Regions from separate parts of the Saccharococcus thermophilus genome, predicted to be linked through region 1. Evidence: riboswitches for the same ligand, from Rfam matches in the RefSeq annotation. Region 1 holds a riboswitch; each other region holds the start of a gene.
What was found. A riboswitch is a leader RNA that binds a small molecule or an ion and turns the genes downstream of it on or off. The one in region 1 is predicted to bind S-adenosylmethionine.
Positions count from the first base shown of each region.

Region 2: another riboswitch for S-adenosylmethionine. It lies ahead of BDD39_RS03020 (methionine ABC transporter ATP-binding protein); the one in region 1 lies ahead of mtnW (2,3-diketo-5-methylthiopentyl-1-phosphate enolase).
Region 3: another riboswitch for S-adenosylmethionine. It lies ahead of metK (methionine adenosyltransferase); the one in region 1 lies ahead of mtnW (2,3-diketo-5-methylthiopentyl-1-phosphate enolase).

Region 1 covers NZ_JAASRS010000001.1:2,497,322-2,500,442, reverse strand. Annotated here, with positions in the region: gene BDD39_RS12990 (pyridoxal phosphate-dependent aminotransferase) at 80-1,273, shown strand; SAM riboswitch class I at 1,355-1,466, shown strand; gene mtnW (2,3-diketo-5-methylthiopentyl-1-phosphate enolase) at 1,532-2,773, shown strand; gene mtnX (2-hydroxy-3-keto-5-methylthiopentenyl-1-phosphate phosphatase) at 2,770-3,121, shown strand, end outside.
Region 2 covers NZ_JAASRS010000001.1:562,125-565,245, reverse strand. Annotated here, with positions in the region: gene BDD39_RS03030 (MetQ/NlpA family ABC transporter substrate-binding protein) at 1-31, opposite strand, end outside; gene BDD39_RS03025 (methionine ABC transporter permease) at 50-718, opposite strand; gene BDD39_RS03020 (methionine ABC transporter ATP-binding protein) at 708-1,736, opposite strand; SAM riboswitch class I at 1,834-1,942, opposite strand; partial or broken gene BDD39_RS03015 (PLP-dependent transferase) at 2,060-2,233, opposite strand; gene BDD39_RS03010 (SCP2 sterol-binding domain-containing protein) at 2,418-2,765, opposite strand; gene BDD39_RS03005 (thioredoxin family protein) at 2,972-3,121, opposite strand, start outside.
Region 3 covers NZ_JAASRS010000001.1:2,284,525-2,287,645, forward strand. Annotated here, with positions in the region: gene metK (methionine adenosyltransferase) at 1-1,126, opposite strand, end outside; SAM riboswitch class I at 1,288-1,402, opposite strand; gene pckA (phosphoenolpyruvate carboxykinase (ATP)) at 1,587-3,121, shown strand, end outside.

The DNA of each region.
Region 1 (3,121 bases):
AAATTTACTTTACATTTTGATTTTTACGATATATGATGTTGCACTAGAATTTCAAGAAATTTTTGAGAAGGTGTTTAGCATGACAAAACAATTTCCGTTATCCGACCTGTTAGAAGGGCTTCCAAAGCAGTTTTTCGCCTCATTAGTCGCGAAAGTGGCCAAAAAAATTCGAGAAGGATACGATGTTATCAATTTAGGGCAAGGAAATCCGGATCAGCCGACACCGCCGCATATCGTCGAAGCGATGCAAAAGGCGGTGGCAAACCCGAAATATCACAAATATTCGCCATTTCAAGGGTATTCTTTTTTGAAACAGGCGGTTGCCGTGTTTTATGAACGGGAATACGGCGTGACCGTTGACCCGGAAAAAGAAGTCGCCATTTTGTTCGGCGGCAAAGCGGGGCTTGTCGAGATTCCGCAATGCCTCGTGAATCCTGGCGATATCGTGCTCGTTCCTGACCCTGGGTATCCTGACTATTGGTCAGGGATTGCGCTGGCGCGTGCAGAAATGGTGATGATGCCATTGCGCGCCGAACATGAATTTTTGCCTGATTATAGTGAAATTCCCCGCCATATTGCAGAAAAAGCCAAACTTATGTTTTTAAATTATCCAAATAATCCGACCGGGGCAATTGCTTCGCAGGAATTTTTCGAGGAAACGGTGTCGTTTGCCGCCAAGCACGGGATTTGCGTCATCCATGATTTTGCGTATGGAGCGATTGGTTTTGATGGAAAAAAACCGGTTAGCTTTCTTCAGGCGGAAGGGGCAAAAGACATCGGCGTGGAAATTTATACGTTTTCGAAAACGTATAATATGGCGGGCTGGCGCGTCGCATTTGCCGTCGGCAATGAAAGCGTGATTGCGGCGATTAATTTGCTTCAGGACCATTTATACGTCAGCCTGTTTGGCGCGGTTCAAGAAGCGGCAGCAACCGCCCTTCTTTCCTCGCAGCGCTGCGTCGAAGAGCTTGTCGCCTTGTATGAATCGCGGCGTAATACGCTTATAGCGGCATTGCGGCAAATCGGCTGGGATGTTGCGCCGCCAAAAGGCTCGTTTTTCGCGTGGCTGCCGGTGCCGCGCGGCTGGACGTCGGAACGTTTTGCCGATTATTTACTAGAAAAAGCGCATGTGGCTGTCGCACCGGGAATCGGATTTGGCGAGCATGGGGAAGGTTATGTGCGCGTAGGCTTATTGACGAGCGAAGCCCGTTTGCAAGAAGCAGCGGAGCGGATTGGCAAGCTCTGTCTTTTCGAAAATGAAAAAAATGATTGACAACGTCAAAAAATACTGTCATAATTCAAATTAAATTTGCGAGCGCGAATTATTTGAAAAGTGAATATAATATTGCGAGCATTCTTATCAAGAGCAGGCGGAGGGACAAGCCCAATGAAGCCCGGCAACCGGCTTGGCGGTGATCGCGAAGCACGGTGCTAATTCTTGCAGCGGTAACGCTGAGAGATAAGAAGAGTGTCCATTTCCATGCCTCTTCTTATGAAGAGGCTTTTTTGATGAAGAGAAAGAGGGATGATCATGAGCCAAATCATTGCCACATACGTTATTCACGATGAGAAAGACATAAAGAAAAAAGCAGAAGGCATCGCCCTTGGCTTAACGGTCGGCACGTGGACCAACCTGCCTCTGCTGGAACAAGAGCAGCTGCGCAAACATAAAGGGGAAGTCGTCCATATACAAGAGCTGGAAGAAAGCGAACGGGTCAATCAGTATTTTGGCAAACGGTTGAAGCGAGCGATCGTGCAAATCGCCTATCCAACCGTTAACTTCAGTGCCGACATCCCGGCGCTTTTGACAACGGTGTTTGGCAAGCTGTCTTTAGATGGAGAAGTAAGATTGCTAGATATAACGTTCCCTGATGAATGGAAAAGACAGTTTCCGGGGCCGCGCTTCGGCATCGATGGGATTCGCCAAAAAGTCCATGTATATGACCGCCCGCTTCTCATGAGCATTTTTAAAGGCATTATTGGCCGCGATATCGCGTATTTAACCGAACAGCTGAAGCAGCAGGCGCTTGGCGGAGTAGATCTTGTCAAGGATGATGAAATTGTATTTGACAGCGACTCGCTGTCGTTTGAAAAACGGATTACGGCAGGAAAAGCGGCGCTCAACGAAGTGTACGAACAGACGGGAAAACGGGCGTTATATGCCGTCAATTTAACTGGCAAAACGTTCGAATTGAAAGAAAAGGCAAAGCGCGCGGTGGAGCTGGGCGCCGATGTATTGCTGTTTAACGTCTTTGCTTACGGGTTGGACGTATTGCAAGGATTGCGCGAGGATGAAGAGATTACCATTCCGATTATGGCTCATCCGGCATTCAGCGGCGCGCTTACCCCGTCGGAATTTTACGGTGTTAAAGCGTCCTTGTTGCTTGGCAAGCTGCTTCGTCTTGCCGGTGCCGACTTTGTCCTGTTTCCATCGCCGTATGGAAGCGTTGCGCTCGATAAGGAAGAAGCGCTTGGCATCGCCAAAGTATTAACGGATGAGAACGATCCGTTGAAACAGGCGTTTCCGGTGCCATCGGCAGGCATTCACCCAGGTCTCGTGCCGCTTCTGTTCCGCGATTTTGGCGTCAATAGCGTCGTCAATGCCGGCGGCGGCATCCATGGCCATCCGGACGGGGCGGCCGGCGGCGGCAAAGCGTTCCGCGCTGCTATCGATGCAGCGCTTGCCGGAAGATCTTTACACGAGGCAGCCCGTGAAAATGAAGCGTTGCAAAAAGCGATCGACTTATGGGGCGCAGTAGAGGTGACATCATGACCAAACGAGTGATCTTTTGTGATTTTGACGGAACGATTACGGACAATGACAACATTATCGCGATTATGAAGCAGTTTGCGCCGCCCGAGTGGGAATCGTTAAAAGACGATATATTGGCGCAGCGCATCTCCGTGCAGGAAGGAGTGGGGAAAATGTTTTCCCTGCTCCCATCGAGCCGGAAGGAGGAAATCACGGATTTCATTTTGCAGACTGCCCGCCTTCGCGATGGGTTTCGCGAATTTGTCGCATTTACGAAAGAGCACGACATTCCGCTTTATATTGTCAGCGGTGGCATCGACTTTTTTGTCTATCCGCTGTTAGAAGGGCTGGTCGACAAAGAGCGCATCT
Region 2 (3,121 bases), 1.9 Mb from region 1:
CCGCAAATAAGGCACTAATCCATTTTTTCATATTGATTTTCCCCCTTTTTTATCGTTTATCTATTTTGGAAGTGACAAAGTCACCGATAAACTGAATGACAAAGACAATCACTAAAACTAAAACGGTAGCAACAAACGTGACATCATTATGATTGCGCTGGAATCCTTCCAAATAGGCTAAGTTTCCAAGACCGCCGGCACCGACAACCCCTGCCATCGCCGTATATCCCACTAAAGCAATCGCTGTTACGGTAATTCCGGACACAAGAGCAGGCAATGACTCCGGAAGAAGCACTTTCCAAATAATCGTTGCCGTTGATGCCCCCATCGCTTTTGCTGCTTCAATGACGCCTTTGTCAATTTCACGGAGCGCAATTTCTACCATTCTCGCGTAAAATGGCGCTGCTCCGATAATCAAAGCCGGCAATGCGGCGTTGGCGCCAAGAATCGTTCCGACAACGAATTTCGTAAACGGGATTAACAAAATAATTAGGATAATGAATGGGATGGAACGAAAGATGTTCACAAGAGCCGCGATGACCATATTTGCCAGACGGTTCTCCCACAGGTTTCCCTTTGACGTTAAAAATAAAAGCAATCCAAGAATCGTACCTAATATAAATGTTGCAACGACAGCAATTCCTGTCATATAAAGCGTTTCAACCGTAGCCGCCCAAATCATATCCCACTGTACATTCGGTAAGAGGCTAGCGAGCATTCGAGATCACCTCCACCGCCACTTGCTGCTTTCGAATGTAATCGATCGCGCGGGCAATTTCCTCTTTCTCTCCATCCATATGAACGAATAAGACACCATAAGAACCTTGATGGGTTTGCGAAATTTTCCCTTGCAAAATATTCGCATCGACGTGGAACTGGCGAACGACATTGGCGATGAGCGGCTGTTCGGCAGCTTCTCCGACAAACGTCAATTGGATAACCGTTCCGTTTGGGTATTTATCGAGCAGATGGATAATCGTTTCTTTTGTTTCCTCCGGTTCGATAACTTGTTGAACAAATCGTTTCGTAATCGCTTGTTTTGGTTGCCGAAATACTTGCAGCACTTCGCCTTGTTCGACAATTTTTCCGTTTTCCATCACCGCGACGCGGTCGCAAATTTTGCGAATCACATGCATCTCATGAGTAATTAATACAATCGTTAACCCTAGGCGTTTATTAATATCTACTAAAAGGTCCAAAATAGAATCGGTTGTTTGCGGATCTAACGCAGATGTCGCTTCATCGCATAATAACACTTTTGGATTATTTGCTAAAGCGCGCGCGATGCCAACACGCTGCTTTTGCCCGCCGCTCAGCTGCGACGGATAAGCGTGTTCTCTTCCTTGCAGCCCGACAAGCTGAATGAGCTCATCAACCCGCTTTTTCCGCTTTTCTTTCGGAATGCCGGCGATTTCCAACGGAAACGCGATATTTTCATGAACGGTTCTTGACCATAGCAAATTAAAATGCTGGAAAACCATTCCGATTTCTTGACGAGCCTTTCGCAATTCTTTTCCTTTAATATTAGCCATATCCCGTCCGGCGACAATGACTTTGCCGCTTGTCGGTTTTTCCAATCCGTTAAGAAGACGAATAAGCGAGCTTTTTCCCGCACCGCTATATCCGATAATTCCAAAAATTTCGCCTTCCTTAATTTGTAAAGAAACATGATCGACCGCAGTGACCGACCCGTTTGCCGCTTCATATATTTTTGTCACATCTTCCAATGTAATCATGCACATTTTCACCTTCCTTCATTTAGCAGGGCGGCTCATTCCAAAAAGAAAACCTTTCTGCTCGAGGAGAACAGAAAGGTAATCATTACCATTCCGTCTCTTATCTCTCAAAGCAGACGCTTTGTGTGAATTGGCACCATTTCAGCGTACGCGCTGACGGTTGCCGGGTTTCATTGGGCACATCCCTCCACCTCTCTTGATAAGAGCACATCACCACATTATTCAATTGCCAATCCTCAATGAATTACAAGTGTGATTGTATCACCCTATGTCGAAGCATGTCAATAAAAAATTTTCACGTCCATATTTCGGCAATCTTCTTTTTATAATGAAACGGAAATATTGGAAGTAATCCCTGTCGCAGCGGCAATGGCCTGCTCTAAATCTTCGATTAAGTCATTGATGTTTTCAATACCGACCGATAAGCGAACTAAATCCTCCGTCACTCCGGATGACTTGAGTTCTTCTTCATTTAGCTGCTGATGCGTCGTGCTTGCGAGAGTTTTTTCTACACCTTCGTGTAAACATTCGCTCTTGTTCTGCACGGCTTTCATGGACAAACGTCCTGTTAGTGTCGCTTCATCCAATGACTTCAATCACAAGTTCCATTTTTCTGAATATTTTAACACTGTTTATTGCACTTGTCAATTCTTTTTCACCGAAAAACAAGCCGGCAATCATTTAGCAAACGTAACGGTATGGCTTGGCTAAGTGAAGCAATGACTCAAGCAATAACATATGCCGAAAACTTCCCGAAATATGTAATTCCCGCAAACGAATTTGTTGCTGTAATTTTAACCTTCCGTTTAATAGAGATTCCAATACCTCTTTTGATCCGCGCACCGTTAATACCCGCCGCTCGTCTACTTCCACCGCTGGGCTGATTCGATGTTTGGAAATCGCTACGACTGCTGTTTCCGTTTCACACTCAAAGCGAATGTACAGTTCTTCCTCTGGTAAAATCGGCAATAGATGATTTAATGTTTGCATTCGTTCGGCAAGCTGTTTGACTAGTTCACGCATATTCATATTCCCCTCTCCCCCAGTTCTCTGCTGTTTCATTTATTTCCATATCCAACGGGAAGAATCCTTTACAAAAATCTCGACAAATAATCCGGGAAAAAGCAAAATTCTTGTCATTTCCCAAGAAATATGTCAAATGAAGTCAAAATAACGGTTGTTTACAACAAGAATCACGGAGGGAAGAGGAAATTCGTGCGAAAAGCGTTTCACCATTAGTCTCTCTTTCGATAATCATTTGGCAGCATCTCTTTGATGGTTTCATATAAATAAGGAACAGAATGAAACGCATACCACTTTTTAATGATATTGCCATGTTGAAATAAAAGAAGGCATGGAACACTTTCGATTTTCCATGCAGCCGC
Region 3 (3,121 bases), 210 kb from region 1:
CAAAATGGCCGTAAGCAGCCGTTTGCTTGTAAATCGGACGGCGCAAATCCAACATTTTAATAATTCCTGCCGGGCGCAGGTCGAAGTTGTTGCGCACGACTTCGATTAAAATGTCTTCGGATACTTTTCCCGTGCCAAATGTGTCAATCGAAATCGAGACCGGTCTTGCCACCCCAATCGCATAGGCCAATTGCACTTCACACTTATCGGCAAGTCCTGCCGCCACGATATTTTTCGCGACATAACGGGCCGCATACGCAGCAGAACGGTCTACTTTTGTTGGATCTTTTCCGGAGAACGCACCGCCGCCGTGACGTGCGTAGCCGCCGTATGTGTCCACAATAATTTTCCGTCCCGTTAATCCCGCGTCGCCTTGAGGCCCGCCGATAACAAAGCGACCTGTTGGGTTAATAAAATATTTCGTATTTTCATCGATGAGCCCGGCTGGCACTACCGGCTTAATGACATGTTCTTTAATATCGCGTTCAATTTGTTCTTGCGTAACTTCTGGATGATGCTGCGCGGACACGACAATCGTATCGACGCGAACAGGTTTGCCATTTTCATCATATTCCACCGTTACTTGTGTCTTACCGTCTGGACGTAAATATGGCAAAACATCTTCCTTACGCACTTCCGCCAAGCGGCGTGCCAAACGGTGCGCCAATGAAATCGGAAGCGGCATTAACTCTTCTGTTTCATTGCAGGCAAAGCCAAACATAAGCCCTTGGTCACCGGCGCCGATCGCTTCGATTTCCTCGTCAGTCATCTGACCTTCACGAGCTTCTAACGCCCGATCGACTCCCATCGCGATATCTGGCGACTGCTCGTCAATCGATGTCAACACGGCGCATGTATCCGCATCAAAACCGAATTTAGCACGCGTATAGCCAATTTCGCGAACCGTATCGCGAACGATTCTTGGAATGTCGACATATGTTGATGTCGTAATTTCTCCGCTTACGAGCACGAGCCCTGTTGTCACACTCGTTTCGCAGGCAACGCGAGCGTTCGGGTCTTTTTCTAGGATCGCATCTAAAATTGCATCGGAAATTTGGTCGCAAATTTTATCCGGATGGCCTTCTGTTACAGACTCTGAAGTAAATAAACGTCTTTTTGATGACATTCGGCATTTTCCTCCTCTTTATATAATCAAACATCGAAAATGATAATGCCGTAAACGGCGGGGCGATACGGTACTCATTTCCCTTGTTTCATTTTCTCATATAAAAAAACCTTTCCTGTAACGGTGAGGAAAGGTCATTGCAATCGTAATTGCTCCTTTCACTCTTATCGTTCAAGGACACCGCCTTGCCACAGGTTAGCACCATTTCACATGTTTCCAGTTGTGACGGTTGCTGGGCTTCATTGGGCCTGTCCCTCCGCCAACTCGGGATAAGAGTATCCGTTCAATGACTTATCATATCGTAATGAAGCTCGAAAAGTCAACAAAATGCGGCGAATTTTTTATGAAAAAAACAGGAAAAATAAACAAAAGAAATCGTCACAAATAGTATGGACTAATAATAAAAATGTGTTATACTATTTTATAAGGATTATTAAATAAAAAAAGGTAGGTTTTGAAAATGGGGATCGCAAAAATGACCAATAAACTTTCTTTATTATTGCAAAAACCAAACGTATTTCACAATTTATCGGTAGCACAGCTGGTGGAAAAAGTGCTGCAGCGTAAGGAAGGTCACTTAACAGCTACTGGGGCGGTGGCGGTAACGACAGGAAAATATACAGGCCGCTCGCCAAAGGATAAATACATTGTCGAAGAAGCATCGACAAAAGCAAAAATCGATTGGGGAACAGTCAACCAGCCGATTTCGGAAGAAGTGTTTGAAAATTTATATAATAAAGTGCTTGATCATTTAATGAAACAAGATGAAGTTTTTGTCTTTAAAGGATTTGCCGGTGCTGATCCTAAATATCGTTTGCCGATTCAAGTGATTAACGAATTCGCTTGGCATAATTTATTTGCCCATCAATTATTTATTCGCCCAAGCGCAGAGGAATTACAAACACATGAAGCGCAATTTACGGTGATCTCTGCTCCAAATTTCAAAGCAGATCCGGCGGTGGACGGAACAAGATCAGAAGCGTTTATTATCATCTCTTTTGAGCGCCGCATCGTGTTAATCGGCGGAACGGAATATGCCGGCGAAATGAAAAAATCGATTTTCTCGGTGATGAACTATTTGCTTCCAGAGCAAGGGATTCTTTCAATGCATTGCTCAGCCAACGTCGGCAAAGAAGGAGACGTTGCATTATTCTTCGGACTGTCGGGAACAGGAAAAACGACGCTTTCCGCTGATCCAAACCGCCGCTTAATCGGTGATGACGAACACGGTTGGTCAAACCGCGGCATCTTTAATATCGAAGGCGGATGTTATGCGAAATGCATTAACCTATCCCGCGAAAAAGAACCGCAAATCTTTGACGCCATCGGGTTCGGAGCGGTGCTCGAAAACGTGGTAATCGATGAGCATACAAGAATACCAAATTACGATGATGCGACATTAACGGAAAATACGCGTGCGGCTTACCCGATTCAGGCCATTGCCAACATCGTGGATCCAAGCATTGCCGGCCACCCATCGACGATTATTTTCTTAACCGCAGACGCGTTTGGCGTATTGCCGCCAATTAGCAAACTGACGCGTGAACAAGCAATGTACCATTTCTTAAGCGGCTATACGAGCAAGCTCGCCGGCACCGAACGAGGAATCACTTCTCCGCAAGCGACATTCTCTACTTGCTTTGGCGCTCCGTTTTTGCCGCTTCCAGCCGTGCGCTATGCGGAAATGCTCGGCAAAAAAATCACGGAACATAACGTGCGGGTATTCCTTGTCAACACTGGTTGGACCGGCGGGGAGTACGGAGTCGGCAGCCGCATGAAGCTTGCCTACACCCGTGCGATGGTGCAAGCAGCTGTCGAAGGAGAACTGGACAATGTTGAAACAGTGAAAGACCCTATTTTTGGCTTGGCCATTCCACTTCATATTCCAGGAGTGCCAGATGAAGTGCTGCAGCCGCAAAATACTTGGGCTGATAAAAACGCATATGAACAAAAAGCAAAAGAACTGGCCGCAAAATTCCGCGAAAACTTCCAAAA